3 regions of the Vreelandella sp. H-I2 genome follow, and region 2 is predicted to be linked to each of the others. Evidence: predicted binding sites of a transcription regulator. Region 2 holds the regulator's gene; each other region holds the start of a gene.
The links. The regulator LexA, encoded in region 2, represses DNA repair genes until DNA is damaged. The targets are predictions, from matches to a motif close to TACTGTNTANNTANACAGTA.
Positions count from the first base shown of each region.

Region 1: recA (recombinase RecA) is a predicted target of LexA. The motif match lies at 2,314-2,333, and genes of this name have one in related genera.
Region 3: uvrD (DNA helicase II) is a predicted target of LexA. The motif match lies at 2,002-2,021, and genes of this name have one in related genera.

Region 1 covers NZ_JBRAMC010000001.1:639,234-644,989, forward strand. The annotation lists gene alaS (alanine--tRNA ligase) at 1-534, opposite strand, end outside; gene ACUVOF_RS03110 (regulatory protein RecX) at 738-1,202, opposite strand; gene recA (recombinase RecA) at 1,227-2,294, opposite strand; gene ACUVOF_RS03120 (CinA family protein) at 2,399-2,929, opposite strand; gene mutS (DNA mismatch repair protein MutS) at 3,012-5,573, shown strand.
Region 2 covers NZ_JBRAMC010000007.1:39,338-45,093, forward strand. The annotation lists gene nagZ (beta-N-acetylhexosaminidase) at 1-666, opposite strand, end outside; gene ACUVOF_RS17025 (L,D-transpeptidase family protein) at 767-1,303, opposite strand; gene ACUVOF_RS17030 (TetR/AcrR family transcriptional regulator) at 1,281-1,958, opposite strand; gene lexA (transcriptional repressor LexA) at 2,238-2,915, shown strand; gene ACUVOF_RS17040 (energy-coupling factor ABC transporter permease) at 2,924-3,595, opposite strand; gene purU (formyltetrahydrofolate deformylase) at 3,620-4,474, opposite strand; gene ACUVOF_RS17050 (ribonuclease J) at 4,717-5,756, shown strand, end outside.
Region 3 covers NZ_JBRAMC010000008.1:279,823-285,578, reverse strand. The annotation lists gene uvrD (DNA helicase II) at 1-1,950, opposite strand, end outside; gene hexR (transcriptional regulator HexR) at 2,170-3,024, opposite strand; gene ACUVOF_RS19525 (PA3496 family putative envelope integrity protein) at 3,275-3,490, shown strand; gene ACUVOF_RS19520 (sodium-dependent transporter) at 3,524-4,867, opposite strand; gene ACUVOF_RS19515 (DUF72 domain-containing protein) at 5,023-5,756, opposite strand, start outside.

The DNA of each region.
Region 1 (5,756 bases), on a different contig from region 2:
GCCATGGTCAAAAAAGATTTCCGAGCTGGGGCCACAGGGGCCGGTGTCACCCATCTGCCAGAAATTATCTTCATCGAGTTTGGAGAAGCGCTCAGGATCAATGCCAATCTCATCTTTCCAGATGTGCTCGGCTTCGTCATCGCTAATGTGCACCGTTACCCAGAGTTTTTCTTTGGGTAGTCCCAGCGTTTCGGTCAGGAACACCCAGGCAAAGCGAATGGCATCACGCTTGAAGTAATCACCAAAGCTAAAATTACCCAGCATTTCAAAGAAGGTATGGTGACGTGCGGTATAGCCGACATTGTCTAAGTCATTATGCTTACCGCCCGCGCGCACGCAGCGCTGCGCAGAGGTGGCGCGCACGTAAGGGCGCGGATCCCGTCCCAGAAATACATCTTTAAACGGCACCATGCCAGCATTGGTAAACAGTAGCGTGGGGTCGTTGCCCGGCACTAAAGGGCCGGTGGGTACAATGGTATGCCCTTGCTCTTCAAAGAAAGAGAGAAAGGCCTGTCTAATCTCTGCGCTTTTCATAGGGTATCCGTAACAAGAAAGCGTGATGTCCCAGGGCGCTGTCGACGCTACCCTCAGGGGTCGCAAAGCAGCCATTATAGCGCAGTTGTCAAACGACTAAAGCCGCACTTAGTGGCAGAGAGGCAAACAGCTAGGTGAACAAGCGTATTAAAGCGCGATTAAAAATGTAAGGAGGGAGGTGTTAACGGGCAGGAGAAGAGAAATTACAAACAGGAGAGCGCGTAGCGAATTTGTTCAAAATCAAAGCCACGGCTGGCCAGAAAGCGCTCGCGCCGAGCACGTTCTTTAGGTGTTTCGCCGGGGCTGTCAAAACGACGCGCAAGCGTATCGCGGGCTAATTCAAACCAATCAACTTGCTCATTCTCTTCCACCGCTTCAAAAGCGGCATTGAGCGTTTCTTGATCAACGCCGCGTTGACGCAACTCGCCTTTAATGCGAATAACGCCTTGGCCACGCAAAATACGCGAGCGCACAAAACTAGCCGCAAAACGAGCGTCTGACTGTAGCGCCTGCTCAGCTAGAGTGTCTAAGCATTCATCAATAGCCGCATCATCGAAGGACTTTTTCTTCAGCCGTTGGGCTAACTCAGCGCGAGAATATTCGCGCCGAGCTAGTAAGCCAATGGCGATGTCACGAGGAGTGGCATCGCGCTGCGAGGTAAATGCCATCAGCTTGCCTTAGCGAAGATCGGCTTACAGCAGATCGTCGTCACCAGCATCCACTTCTGCCGCTGCATCTGCAGATGCCTCTTCCTTCTTCGGATCAGGTTTGGCCAGGAGCTGTTCACGAATCTGCGTTTCGATCTCGAGCATGACTTCCGGGTGCTCTTCCAGGTACAGCGCTGAGTTAGCTTTACCCTGGCCGATTTTAGTACCTTTGTAGCTGTACCATGCACCGGCTTTGTCAACCAGATTGCACTGCACGCCCAGGTCAATCACCTCACCAGCATGGTAAATGCCTTTGCCATAAAGAATCTGGAATTCAGCCTGGCGGAACGGCGGTGCCACCTTATTTTTAACTACTTTTACGCGGGTTTCGTTACCGGTGACTTCATCGCCCACTTTCACCGAGCCTGTGCGGCGAATATCCAAACGCACACTGGCGTAGAACTTGAGTGCATTACCGCCGGTAGTGGTTTCTGGGCTACCAAACATCACACCGATCTTCATGCGGATTTGGTTGATAAAAATCACTAGGCAGTTAGCATTTTTAATATTGCCGGTGATTTTACGCAGTGCTTGAGACATCAAGCGCGCCTGCAGGCCAACGTGGGCATCACCCATTTCACCTTCGATTTCCGCGCGGGGCGTTAGAGCTGCGACCGAGTCGATAACAATCACGTCAACACCGCCGGAGCGAACCAGCATGTCGGTAATTTCCAGCGCCTGCTCGCCGGTGTCCGGCTGGGAAACCAGCAGGTCATCCAGATTAACGCCCAGTTTTTCTGCGTAGCTAGGGTCAAGGGCGTGCTCGGCATCAACGAAGGCACACACTTTGCCCTGCTTCTGCGCCTGAGCAATCACCGAAAGGGTCAGGGTCGTTTTACCCGACGATTCCGGGCCAAATATTTCGCACACACGACCAAACGGCAGGCCGCCGATGCCGAGGGCAATATCCAGACCCAATGAACCGGTGGAAACCGACGGCATGACGACACGCGGCGCGTCGCCCAGACGCATAACAGTGCCCTTGCCGAACTGACGGTCAATTTGGGTGAGTGCAGCGTTTAGCGCTTTAGTGCGGTTGTCATCCTGAGCCATTTAGAGATTCCTCATAACAAGCTGTATAATTAGCCAGTAGTATGCCAAAGATTGCGCCGTAAACAAATCCTTGATCACGCTTTCCCACAACTATTTTCCTACGACTACTTTTTGCTCTCCTTCACGCGGGCATCCAGACGCGCCACTAGCCCTGCCAATGCCTGGCGCACTGCCTGCTCGCGCACCGCCTGGCGGTCACCTGGAAAATGGAAGCACTCCGCCTGCTGGTTGGCGGCATCTCCCCAGGCCAGCCAGACAGTACCTACCGGTTTTTCAGCACTGCCGCCATCCGGCCCGGCCACACCGCTAACAGCAACGCCTAAACCTGCACCACTTTCCTGACAGGCGCCTTGTACCATCGCTTTTACCACCTCTTCACTTACCGCGCCGTGTTCGTTCAGCGTGGCCTCGGGAACCCCTAACAAACGTGTCTTAGCTGCGTTCGCATAGGTGACATACCCCGTTGTGAAATAGGCTGAACTGCCTGCCACCCCCGTAATCACGCTGGCGATACCACCACCCGTGCAAGATTCCGCAGCGGTTATTTCCACCTTTAACTGCTGACAAAGCCGCCCCAAACGCTGTGCGAGCAGGGTTAAGTCAAGATTTTTCAGACTAGATACGCTGGGCACTATGTCGCTCCTTCAAGTGAGTCGTCAGTTCAGCGTAGAATACTGTGTTTAGCTTTCTCAAAGAAATTGCTCAATCAGGACGCCCATGTCACAGGCCATCCCCCCGAACACGCCAATGATCACGCAATATTTAAAGATCAAACGCGAACACCCCGAGGTACTGCTGTTCTACCGCATGGGGGATTTTTACGAGTTATTTTTCGACGACGCCAAACGCGCCGCCGCACTACTGGATATTACCCTTACCCAGCGCGGGCAGTCGGGGGGCAAACCGATCCCGATGGCAGGTGTACCTTATCATAGTGCTGAAGGCTATCTCGCGCGCTTGGTCGCCGGTGGCGAGTCGGTGGCTATTTGCGAACAGATTGGTGACCCCGCTACCAGCAAAGGTCCCGTTGACCGCCAAGTTGTGCGCATCGTCACCCCCGGCACGCTGCATGATGAAGCGCTGCTGGATGCACGCCGCGACAACGTGCTGGTCTCAGTCTCTCCCGGCAAAGATAGTTGGGGCCTGGCCTGGCTGGAGCTCTCCAGCGGCCGCTTCAACGTACTGGAAGTGGAGAGCGAGGCCGAAATGCTCGCCGAGCTAACACGCCTCTCCCCCGCCGAGCTACTGGTACCAGAAAGCCTGACCTTACCCGACACCTGGTCGCAAAAGCGCAGCCTGCGCCGTCAGGGCGAGTGGCTGTTTGACCTGGAGAGCGCCAACCGCAGCCTCTGCGATCAGTTTGAAGTACAGGACTTGCGCGGTTTTGGCTGCGCGCATCTCACCACGGCGCTGATTGCGGCCGGGGTACTGATTGATTACGCCCGTGATACCCAGCGCTCGCGCCTGCCACACGTTACTGCGATTAGCGTTGAGAATCGCGATGATGCCGTGGTGATTGACGCCGCCAGCCGACGCAATCTGGAAATAGACGTCAACCTCGGCGGCAGTGCGGACAATACGCTCGCTAGTGTGCTGGATACTTGCACCACAGCTATGGGCTCACGGCTACTCAAACGTTGGCTCAATCGTCCTTTGCGGCAACGAGAGATCGTCCAGAACCGCCATGCGGGCGTGGCGTTATTAAGTCTGGATGCCTCTTATATGCCTCTACGCGACACGCTAAGCGCGGTGGGCGATGTGGAGCGCATTCTGGCCCGGGTCGCATTGTATAGCGCTCGTCCACGAGATTTGGCGCGTCTGCGTGACGCTTTGGTCACCTTACCTACCCTTGAGGAGCAGTTGGGCGAGGTAGAGAGCGGCAGCGCCCTCGACAGCCTGCGCCCGCATATTCGCCCCTACCCCGAAATAGCCGACACGCTTAGCCGTGCTTTGGTCGAAAATCCACCTGTCGTGATTCGGGACGGCGGCGTGATTGCCGATGGTTTTGATGCCGAGCTCGATGAACACCGCGGCATGGCCGAAAATGCCGGGGACTACCTTGTTAAGCTGGAGATTCGCGAGCGCGAGCGCACCGGGCTTGCCAATCTTAAAGTGGGCTACAACCGGGTACACGGCTACTTTATCGAGCTGCCCCGCTCCCAGGCACAGCAGGCGCCCGCTGACTATATTCGCCGTCAAACGCTTAAAAACGCCGAGCGTTTTATCATTCCCGAACTCAAAGAGTTTGAGGATAAGGCGCTGTCGGCCAAATCCCGCGCATTGACGCGTGAAAAGTGGCTGTATGATCGCCTGCTGGGTGAGCTTAATAACAGCCTCCATGCACTACAAAGCACCTCTCAAGCTCTAGCGGAGCTAGACGTACTGTGCGCCTTCGCCGAGCGTGCCGAAGCGCTGCACTGGGTTCGTCCGACGCTAAGCGAGACCACCGGCATTCGTATTGAGGCAGGCCGGCACCCTGTGGTTGAACAGGTCAGTGAAACGCCTTTTGTTCCCAATGACGTGACGCTCAACCCAGACCAGCATATGCTGATTATTACCGGGCCTAACATGGGCGGTAAATCGACCTATATGCGCCAGACAGCGTTAATCGCTCTACTGGCCCACTGTGGCAGTTTTGTACCCGCTGACGCCGCTGAGGTTGGTCCGCTGGATCGAATATTCACCCGCATTGGCTCCTCAGATGATCTCGCTGGCGGGCGCTCCACTTTTATGGTCGAGATGACCGAAACCGCCAATATCCTTCACAACGCCACCCAGCAAAGCTTAATTTTGATGGATGAAATTGGCCGCGGTACCAGCACATTTGATGGCTTGTCGCTGGCTTGGGCCAGTGCCGAGCATCTGGCAAAGGGCCGTGCGCTAACGCTGTTTGCGACTCACTACTTTGAAATGACCGCATTGCCTGAACATACTGAAGGGGTTGCCAATATTCATTTAACAGCGACCGAGCATGGCGACAGCATCGTGTTTATGCACCGCATTGAGGCAGGCCCCGCCAGCCAAAGCTATGGCTTACAGGTGGCACAGCTAGCGGGCGTTCCCGGCCATGTCATTAAGCGTGCCCGTGAAAAGCTGATGAGCCTGGAGCACCGCGATGTAGATACAACCAGGCAAGCGCCACGCAGCACTCCGCAGCAAAACGACCTGTTCGCCGCTGCGCCACATCCTGTGGTGGAGGCATTGGAAAATGTGGATATGGATGGTTTGACGCCGCGGGAAGCGCTATCACTGTTGTATCAATGGCGAGACCTGATCTAATGGTGCTTATAGGATTAAAGGCAATAAGTGAGATTCAGGTGCCAGGACAGGTTGAAGCGAGGGTTTTTCGACAGTGTTGTCGAAAGTAGCGCCCACGGACGGGTTCACAGCGCCCTCGCGGAAACCTGTACTGGCATTGCTACCAACTGGAATCATATGGCGCTTGCCGCCAGGTATGCGCAC
Region 2 (5,756 bases):
AGCACTGTAAATCACATGCGCAGGCATTACGCCTTCTAGCTGTGTGGCTAGCTGGGCAAAGGGTATCAGGTCATGCCGTTTAATAACCTCTAGCGGACGATCATCCACCGGCAGTGCGACGTGAGAGTCTGCGGCTACCCCACCGTGGCCAGGGAAGTGCTTACCCACCGCCGCCATACCTGCATCGTGTAGGCCCTGAACAAACGCGCTGCCCAATTGCGCCACGTGCTGGGGATCACTGCTAAAACTACGATCACCAATAACACTTGAGACACCGCTTTCAACATCCAGTACGGGAGCAAAACTTAAGTCCAACCCGCAGGCGGCCATTTCCATTCCCAATAACCACCCAGCATCTTTTGCTAACGACAAGCCATCTTCGGGATTGTCGCGATAGCGCTCGCCAATGCGCGCCATGGCAGGAAGACGGGTCAACCCTTCTTTAATACGCTGAACGCGTCCGCCCTCTTGATCGACTGCCAGCAGTAAATCAGCACGCACACGGCGAATATCGCTGCAGAGTTGGCGAACCTGATAGCCATTCTCGACATTACGGGCAAATAAAATAACGCCCCCTACCGTCGGTTCAAGTAGTAAGCGCTTTTCTGCAGCCGTCAATTTAGGGCCTTCAAGGTCCAGCATGACCGGGCCTAACGGTTGAGTCATCGTGATAGGTCCATTAAAAGGGGCGATGATTCTAGACGATCGTCTAGCAGAGTCAAAATCTGAGACACATTAACGGTTGTTACTGTCAGTCACAGCCTGGTTAGTCAAAACACTGCCGACCGCCATGCAACCAAACCGGGGTACCCGGCACTGCTAACGAAAAGATAGTCAGCAAATCACTGTTACGTAAACGGATACAGCCATGGGAAGCAGCAACACCCATCGGCTGATCAGGTGGCGTACCGTGCAGGTAGATATAGCGCCGTTGCGAGTCTACCTGGCCTCCGCGGTTCACTCCCCTTTCTAACCCGCAAAGCCACAAAATACGGGTTAAAATCCAGTCACGCCCTGGATAAATCTCGTCTAGCGCAGGTGAAAATACCTCGCCAGTCCAGCGTCGGCCCCGAAAAACGGCATTTTCCGGTCTATCAGCACCAATAGCGGCTCGTACATAGTGCCAACCATGGGGTGTTTTACCACTCCCATTTTGCTCTCCATTACCGGCGGCACCGGAAGATATCGCGTATTCATGAAGCACTTTCGCGCCCCACCAGCAGCGCATTAGCTGTTGAGTGGTATCAATCTCCAGCCAGATGTTTTCAGTTGGAGGTAGCTCAGCTAGCTTGGGCGTTCGCATGTTTTCCTTCTTCGAGGGCAGGAGGTAACGGTGCATTCATGGCAGCAACTACCACCGGACGCAACCGCCTTACTAAATCCCGCACAGTGACCTGCTCGTGATAATCCTTTTCCGCGATATCTCGCAATGCATCGAGGCCTGACAGGGTAAATATCACGGTACCAAGCATAAAGTGTAGTCGCCAAAAGCGTTCCGCGTCAGGCAGGTCTGGTGTCGCCTGACGCACAAGCTCCGTGAAACGGGCAAACACATCGCCATACTCTTGTTGAATATGGCGTCGAAGATGCCCTTGTGCTTGGCTGTAGGCCAGTCCAAGTAAGCGCATGAATACTTTGAGACTGTTGCGTTCAGCCGGCACAGCCAGAACGGTTGTTGCCATTGTTTCGAGTAACGTTTCAAGCGGCACAACGTGCCCTTTATGCTGGGCTTCAAGCTCATCAAGTGCCGTGTGAAAACGCACTGTAAAAGGATCTAGATAGCGAGAAAACACAGCCTGAATTAAGGCTTTCTTAGAGCCAAAATGGTAGTTCACGGCCGCCAAGTTGACGCGCGCTTTACTAGTGATGTTGCGCAGCGAGGTTTCAGCAAAACCACGCTCTGCAAACAGCACTTCAGCGGTATCGAGTATACGGGTCACCGTATCAGACTGAGCCATAGCGCTCTCCAGGGAAACAAGTGTTTAAAACATAGCAAAATACTATTCTATAAACTTGGCAGGCTCAACGCTTGATTTACTAATGAAATATGGCGTCTTGCATAAGAAAAAACTTAGTTTAAAACGATGACTAAAATTGCCCGGGTAGAGAAAATGAGGATTGACAGGCCATATACTGGACAGAGGAACATACTGTATACTTAACCACTTATCGATTAATTCGACATTTATCTTTGTTACTGTCAGTTCACTATCAATTTACAAATTATGGAGTCTGGTATGTCGCGTCCACTAACCGCTCGCCAACAGCATGTCTTTGATTTTATCGTTAAGACCATGGGCGAATTTGGCTACCCTCCTACGCGCGCCGAGATTGCTAAAGCGCTTGGCTTCCGTTCTCCTAATGCGGCTGAAGAACACCTGCGCGCACTTGAGCGCAAGGGGGTTATTCGTATTATCCGCAATACCTCTCGCGGCATCCGCCTGCCCAACCAAGAGCCCCAAGAAGCCCTGGATAGTGCCACCACGACCGTACCCTCCAATGTAGAGCCGCTGCCCACAGGCCTACCGGTGATTGGAGAAGTGGCGGCAGGCAGCCCTATACTGGCCGCCGAGCATATTGATCGCTACTGCCCATTACCACCAGAATACTTCACACCAAAAGCTGACTACCTACTGCGTGTACGTGGTTTATCAATGAAAGATATCGGCATCTTAGAAGGTGACTTGTTGGCAGTTCACCGCACCGAGCGGGTACGTGATGGACAGATCGTGGTTGCTCGTCTGGAGGATGAAGTGACCGTTAAACGCTTCAAACGCCAGGGGCATCAGGTAACCCTGTTTGCAGAAAATTCCGACTTTGCGCCAATCGAAATAGATCTGCGCTATCAGTCACTCGATATCGAAGGCGTCGGCGTCGGCGTCATTCGCGGTGGTAACGGGCAGGCGCTCGGCTAAAACTGGCGTTACTGCAGGTCGATATAGCGGTGGTCATTGAAAGTGGCCACCCAATCAGGATGGTAAACTAGCAGAATACTCAGCAGCATGCCGGTTAGTAGCGCCTCGGATGGCATTAATAGGGGTAGGAAGCGCGCATACTCCTGAGCCAAATAGACAGCATCAGGATCAGTACCCGCGACGACTATCAGCAACACTGCAGCTAACCCTCCTCCCAGCGTTGCCAGTGCAGAGCCGAAAAAGCCGCAGACAAATAGGAATACCATCAGATTATCCGGTAGGCGCCGATCTACCAACCGCCACACCGTGCCAATGATCGCAGCAGGCACTATTCCTGTGACAAGAATATTAGCTCCCAGCAGCATCCACTCATTGCGACCGATCAATACCATAGCAATATTAATAAGTACGTTACTGATCAGCGCTAGGGGCGCCTTAAACACAAGTGTCAGCAATACCGTAAAGACCAGATGTAACGTTAGCCAATCAACCGCCTGAGCACGCAGCTGCCACATCAGCACCACCGCCAGCGTCGCGCCTAGCCAACGGTGCTGAAGCGCGACGTCTCCCCTCAAGGCCTGCCACGGCCGCCGACTAATTACCCAAACAACAACTCCTAACGAGAGGAGCGAGGTGAGCAGCAGCATCCAGGGCGCTAATACACTTTGCGCAAATGACATGGTGGCCTCTCGGTTCAATAAGTATTAACTAAACACCACAGTTTTGTTGCCATGGACCAGTACCCGATCCTCTAAATGCCACCGCAATCCCCGAGCGAGTACCGCTTTCTCCACATCACGGCCGAAGCGTACTAAATCGGTGGGCGTATGACAGTGACTAACGCGATGAATATCCTGTTCGATGATAGGACCCGCGTCGAGTTCCTCCGTTACGTAGTGGCAGGTAGCTCCAATCAGTTTAACTCCCCTCTGGTAAGCCTGGTGATAAGGCTTAGCGCCAGCGAACGAGGGCAAGAAACTGTGATGAATATTAATTACTCGCCCCGCATAACGCGTGCATAATTCAGGTGGCAAAATTTGCATATAACGCGCCAACACGATGCAGTCAGCACGAGCATTGTCAATCTCAACCTGTACTTCCGCAAACGACGCCTGCTTGTTTTCAGGGTCAACCGGAACATGATGGTAGGGAATGCCATACCATTCTGTCAGTGAACGCATATCGTCATGGTTAGAGATAACACCGACAATATCGCAATCCAGCTCACCCGCTTGCCAGCGATAAAGTAGATCTACCAAGCAGTGCGACTCTCGCGACACCATTAGCACCACTCGTCGTCGCTTCTGGGTATCGACCAGTGACCACTGCATATTGAATTCGCTGGCCACCGGTTCAAATGCTACACGTAACGCTTCTACCGACATGCCCACGGAATCCGCCAATATTTCGTAACGCATAAAAAAACAGCCAGTTTCTAAATCTGAGTGCTGACTTGCTTCAGTAATGGACCCACCCTGCTGGGCAATGAAACTCGATACTCGCGCAACAATACCCACCCGATCAGGACAGGACACAACTAAACGATAATAATGAGACATGTGAGCTACTCTTGACTTGCTTCTAAGGTAATTATTACAAACCAGCGGCTTAGGATGTTAACCAGACTGCATAGTGTATCGGAAGGCCATGGATGATTGTTAGCCGCCCCTGCCTTCCCGTATAGTTAAGGCACTACTTTTTAGGCTTTTCATAACTAATGCATTCACCACGCGTTCAAATTCGTCCCCGTCGTCGTCCGCCGCTGCGCATGCTGCCGCTGGGGGGATGCGGTGAGATTGGTATGAATCTAACGCTATACGGCTATGACGATCACTGGATTGCCGTTGACTGCGGCATGATGATTCGCCAAGACCTCCCCGACTCGCCGCTCCAGGTGCCCAATGTTGATACACCGAAGGCACTGGGCATCGTGCCGAAAGCACTGTTTATCACTCATGGACATGAAGATCACATTGGGGCTGTTGCTTGGCTATGGCCGCTGTGGAACTGTCCCATTTATGCCACCCCTCTTGCGGCAGGGCTGTTACGGCTTAAATTTGCTGAACATCAACTCAGCAGCGCCGCTATCCAGGTCATCGAACCGGGCGAGGCGTTAGAAAGTGGCCCGTTCACGCTGCGCTATTTACTTTTAACGCATTCAATTCCCGAAAGCTGTGCGCTGATGATGATGGCCGGTGGTTATCGCATTTTACATACCGGTGACTGGAAACTCGATCCCGAGCCCCTCATTGGCATGCCGATGAACGCAGCCCAATTCAAAGCGCTCGCCCCCATTGATTTAGTCGTGGGCGACTCCACCAACGCCCCTATGCCTGGTCACTCTGGCAGCGAAGGGGATGTTGCTCGAGCACTAACAAAGACCCTCAGCAACTGCCAGGGCCGTGTGGTAGTTTCTTGTTTTGCTAGTAACCTTGCTCGAGTGCTAGCTATAGGACGCGCAGCCCAACAGTCTGGTCGCCGTATTAGCTTAATGGGCCGCTCTATGGAGCGCATGGTCAGTGTCGCCCGCGGACTTGGCTATATGGATGATTTACCGCCGCTGGTACCCAATCATGACCTTGGGTATTTACCCCCCAATGAAGTAGTGATTATTGCTACCGGCAGCCAGGGCGAACCCCGCGCCGCTCTACAGCGTCTTGCTCAGGGACGTCATCCTTTTGTCGATCTTCAGCCAGGCGATAACGTCATATTTTCGGCTAAAGCTATTCCAGGCAACGAGCGTCCTATTGAACAACTTAAAAAGCGCTTAACGCACCTAGGCGTCAGTATCTATGACGAGTTCAATCACCCTGAGCTGCACGCCACCGGACATCCCGCTCA
Region 3 (5,756 bases), on a different contig from region 2:
TTCTTCCAGCAGGTGTGGCGGTAGCTCACGCAAGAAGCGCGAAGGGCGTGGAAACACCTCTTTACCGTGCAGGCGGCGGGTTTCTGCATGGGTCAGGTAGAGTTTCTGCATGGCGCGGGTCACGCCCACGTAACAGAGCCGGCGCTCCTCTTCGAGCCTGCCCGGCTCCTCGATAGACATCTTGTGCGGAAACAGCCCCTCTTCAACACCCGCAATGAACACTATTGGAAATTCCAGGCCTTTGGCGGAGTGCAGCGTCATCAGCTGCACGCTGTCCTCGAACTCTTCGGCTTCGTGGTCGCCAGCGTTAAGGGCGGCTTCTGAGAGAAACGCTTCCAGTGCCGCCATGCCTTCGCCCGCCTCGGGTGCCTCAAACACATCGCCCTGAGTGAAGGCGCGGGCAGCGGTAACGAGCTCTTCCAGGTTCTCGACCCGTGCCTGGCCTTTCTCGCCGCGTTCACTTTTGTGGTGCTCTATCAAACCGGTATGAACCGTGACGTGATCGATAATTTCATGCAGCGCCATCCCTGAGGCATCGTTATCGAGCTGCTCGATCAGGTTGGCGAAGGTTTGCACGGCATTAGCCGCGCGGCCCTTCAAGGTGCCGTCGTGGATCGCATCGTGGAGCGCCTGCCAAAGCTGAATGCCTTGTTCACGGGCACGCTGGCGGACAATCTCCGCCGTGCGCGTACCTATGCCACGGGTGGGCACGTTGATCACCCGCTCAAGGGAGGCATCGTCATCGCGATTGATCATCAGGCGAAGGTAGGCCAGAGCATTCTTGATTTCCAGACGCTCGTAGAAGCGGTGACCGCCGTAAATACGATAGGGCATGCCTTGGCGAATCAGCGTCTCTTCCAACAGTCGCGATTGGGCGTTGGAGCGGTAGAGAATGGCAATATCGCGGCGGTTAAAGCCTTCATCGACTTTCTCTTTGATGGTGTCGACGATATAGCGGGCTTCTTCCAGGTCGTTAAACCCGGCATAGATCGAGATCGGTTCGCCTTCGATGCCATCGGTCCATAGGTTTTTGCCCATCCGCTCGCTGTTGTGGCTGATCAGCGTATTGGCGGCTTCCAGGATGGCGCTGGTGGAGCGATAGTTCTGCTCTAGACGCACCGTATGGGTTTGCGGGAATTCCTGCTCAAAGCGGCTGATATTCTCTACTTTGGCGCCGCGCCAGCCGTAGATCGACTGGTCGTCATCACCGACAGCGGTCATAGGGGTCTTCATGCCCGTTAGCAGCTTCAACCAGGCATATTGCAACGTATTAGTGTCTTGGAACTCGTCTACTAGGACATGGCCAAAACGCTCTTGGTAATGCTTCAAAAGCGCTGGGTTATCGCGCAGCAGCTCAAGGCTTCGCAGCAGCAATTCACCGAAATCGACCAGGCCGCCGCGCTCGCAGGTAAGCTGGTAGCGCTCGTAGAGCTCGACCATTTGGCCCATGTAGCCATCGCCATCGACGTTAACCTGATGTGGGCGCAGTCCTTCCTCTTTGCAGCCGGAAATAAAATGCTGCACCTGGCGCGGCGGGTAGCGTTCGTCATCAATCGAATAATCTTTCAGCAGCCGTTTGACCAGACGTAGCTGATCATCAGAATCGATAATCTGAAAGTGTTGCGGCAGCCGGGCGTCCTGCCAGTGGGTGCGTAGCAGACGGTGGGCAATGGAGTGAAAGGTGCCCACCCACACATGACGCATCGAGAGGCTGAGCAGCGCCTCAAGACGTGTCCGCATCTCTTTGGCAGCTTTATTGGTAAAGGTAACCGCCAGCAGTGCGTAGGGAGATAGCCCTTCCGCCTGCATCATCCAGGCGATGCGATGGACCAACACGCGGGTCTTGCCGGAGCCTGCGCCTGCGAGCACCAATAGGTTGCCTTGGGGGGCGCTCACTGCTTCGCGCTGGGCGGAGTTGAGCTGATCGAGAATCGCCGTGACGTCGTCCATAGTAGCCGCTGCCGGATCAAAAAATAGGCGGCTAGTCTAGCACAGCCAGCGAACTGGCTGTGTATACAGGTGTGGTAATCTTCCTGCCTCTGTGACGAGGGCAGGTTTCCGCGAGGGCGCTGTGAACCCATCCATGGGCGCTACTTTTGACATCCCTGTCAAAAGACCCTCGCTTCAACCTGCCCTCGCACCCGGTTATCCAGAACGTATGGGTAAAGTCTAGGACTCTTCAGGAAAGCGCAGCGTGTTGAGGCTCTTTTTAACCGCTTTGAGCTGTTCGGCGAGTTTCGGGCCGCGGGTTTTGGCCACGCCGACAGCGAGTACGTCGATGAGTACTAGATGAGCGATGCGTGAGCTAAGCGGCGTGTAAATTTCGGTGTCCTCGTGGACATCGATATACAGCGGCAGGCTGACCTCTTCAGCGAGTGGTGAGCCGCTGGGGCAGAGGCCTATGACTGTCGCGCCCGCTTCACGAGCCAGGCGCACGCTGGCAACCAACGCTTTGGTGCGCCCGGTTTGTGAAATCGCTACGACCACATCGCCCTCTTTTAAGGTCACCGCCGACATATTCTGCATATGCGGGTCGGCGTAGGCTGAGGTGGAAATTTGCAGGCGGAAAAACTTGTGCTGGGCATCAAAGGCCACAGCACCAGATGCGCCAAAGCCGTAAAACTCCACGCGATTAGCCATTGCCAAGGCATTAACTGCGCGGCCTAAGGAGTCGTTATCAAGCCGGTCGCGCACAGACAGCAACGTGCCCACGGTAGAGTCAAAAATGCTGTGGGAGAACTCAGCAACAGAGTCGCTATCGTTCATGGAAAACTGTGCAAATTGGCTGCCGCTGGCCAGCATTTGCGCCAGCTGTAGCTTGAAATCCTGAAAACCATTGCAACCCAACGCACGACAAAAGCGCACCACAGTGGGTTCGCTAACGGTGGCTTCGGTGGCCAAATCCACAATACGCATGTGGATGACCTCTTCTGGATTGCGCAGTACAAACCGCGCCACCTTTTGCTCGGAGCGTCTAAAGTGCTCCATGCGGCGTCTCATTTCATCGAACAGGGCGCGACTCACGTTCAGCTCCTTGGCTCTCTACACAGACTTGGCTACCTCTAGCATTTCGACAGTATGCCTGACTGATAGCGTAAATGGGCATGGAAAGCGGTGTAAGGGGTAACGTTTAAAGGCCGTTAGCCCTTTTTTTTAAGATTGGTCATCATTTTGTCAAGTAGGTTATAGTAATAATTGAAGTGCCGCACTGCATCATAACAGTCGTCACGAATGCAGGTGGACGTAGGCATATTCATCTGGAGGAACGTCGATTATGAGAAACGTCGAACGAATCACCTCGGTTAAAAGCGAATTGCTCGACATTTTTATGAGTTTACAAGTGGATGAGCATGCTCAACGACAGCGTAGCGCTGCCCAGCGCAGCTTAAGAGCGCGCCGTGGTATTGAGCTGCACAGAGAGTTTCAGAAACTATCGCGAGACATCGCCCCCTTGCCTGATGAAGATCGGCAAGAGAGCGAATTGCACTGAGATTAGCAAATGGCAGAGTAGTGACGGCTTATCTTAAATAAGCCCAGTCACAAATACGGCAATAACGCCAGCGGGCGCTAAATAGCGCGCGATGATGTTCCATACGCTCTTGCCGGTCGCGGAAAGGCCTAGTTCGGCTTCGACACTGTTGCGCTCTAAGCACCAAGCGGTGAAAAGAATCGCACCTAGCCCCGTCAGAGGCAGCATTATTTTGCTGGTCAGCGTATCCAGCAAATCAAACACGCCTAGCCCAAACATGAGTGGCTCGCTCCACACATTGAACGAAAGCAGTGCCGCAATGCCCAGTAACCAGGCGCCTACACCTGCCACAACCGTTGCCATGACACGGCTGAGCGGCGTACGCTCTTCAATGAACTCAACCACCGGCTCAAGCAGTGATATCGCCGAGGTCAGCGCGGCAAACGTCAGCAGCAAGAAGAACATCAAGCCTAAGATTAAGCCGCCATCCATATTGCCAAACGCCAACGGCAGCGTGACGAAAATCAGCCCAGGACCTGAGGCAAGATCCAGATTGTTGGCAAATACAATAGGGAAAATGGCTAACCCAGCACCGAGGGCGATGACGGTATCCATGATGATAACCGTACGGGCGGTTTGCAGCAGGTTGATGTCTTTGCCCAGATACGAGCCGTAAGCCATCATGATGCCCATTCCCAAAGAGAGGGTAAAGAAGGCGTGACCCAGGGCGGCTAGCACGGTCTCTGCTGTGAGCTTGCTCCAGTCCGGGTTGAACATATAGGTCAACGCTTCGCCAAAGTGCCCGGTCGACATACCGTAACCGATCAGCACAACGAGCAGCATTGCGAGGACCGGCATCAAAATTCGCACAGCACCCTCAAGGCCTTTCGTAACACCGCGGGCGACAATGCCAATAACCAACAGCATAAAGACCGAGTGACCCAGTAATAGTAAGCCTGGGTTACTGAGCATGCCATTAAACAGTGCGCCAATGCCGTCGGCGTCTTGACCACTAAACGCGCCGCTCACCGAATTTAAAGTGTAGTAAAGCGACCAGCCGCCAATCACGCTGTAAAACGACAAGATCAAAAAGGCCCCGATAATGCCGCTAATGCCAACAATGGCCCATGCTTTAGGTTTATTCGCTGTGCGGGCCAACTCTGACATCGTGCTGGCAGGGTTCTTCTGGCCACGACGCCCCAGTAGCCACTCAGAAACGAGAATGGGCAAGCCAATCAGCGCGATGCAGAGTAGATAGACAAATACGAAAGCAGCCCCCCCGCTTTCGCCCACCATGTAGGGGAATTTCCAGATATTCCCTAGGCCCACCGCTGAACCAGCGGCGGCCAGCACAAAGGTCATCCGCGATGACCACTGCGCATGTGCAAGCTTCGCCATACATCACCCATTTAGTCGATTGTTGTGTACGTTACTGCGTGCTGTGCACGCGAGTTTTCGGAAAATAGCGTTATTGCCAGCGTCCTTTTCCGAAAGTAAGCGCAATTTATCTGATCAACTGCAAGCATGCCAGTTAGCTGACCTAAAAAGGAGGGCTAAAACAGCTGGCTTTGCTTTTCGCCTGGAAAGGGGTCAAGGGGAGGCAATGAGGTCACTTCTCCGAGCGCGTTATAAAGTAAACGGGCCATCTGTGGGGACTCACGATTATCTGCAGTATGCACAAATAAGAAAGGGGTTTTCCCCTGATTTATCCACAGCTTTAGTTGAGCCTTCCAGGCGGTGAAGTAGCCACTGTTTATTGTTTTGTCAATATGGCCAATGAAGCGAATCACCGGATAATTTGCCGTGGAAAGCACGTGGAGTGGGAGTTTCGGCTTTTCTTGTTGGGCATGAGCCAGGCCCATATGGTCATTTGCTGGGGTTGAGAAGAGCGGACGAACATCAAGCATTACGCGGTTGGCCGAATAAGTTATCAACAGGCGGTTAAGAGCAATTTCTGCGCTCCCTTTGTGGAAAAACGCAGGGTGGCGTACCTCTACCGCGCAAGGTAATTGGGCCGGCCAAGCGGCGAGCAACGCCTCAAGCTGAGGAAGCTCTTGGGGGCCAAAATCGCGGGGTAGTTGAACCATGGTTGGGCCAAGACATTCATGCAGCGGTTCTAGCGCGGCTAAAAAAGCCCATGCATCTTCTAACCGCGTTAGCCGTTGGTCATGGGTGACGCTGGCAGGTAATTTAAAACAGAAACGAAAGTGGGGCGGTGCTTGTTGCGCCCAGGCGGCTACCGTTTCCGGCTTTGGAATACCGCTATAAAACGTGGTGTTGCCCTCAA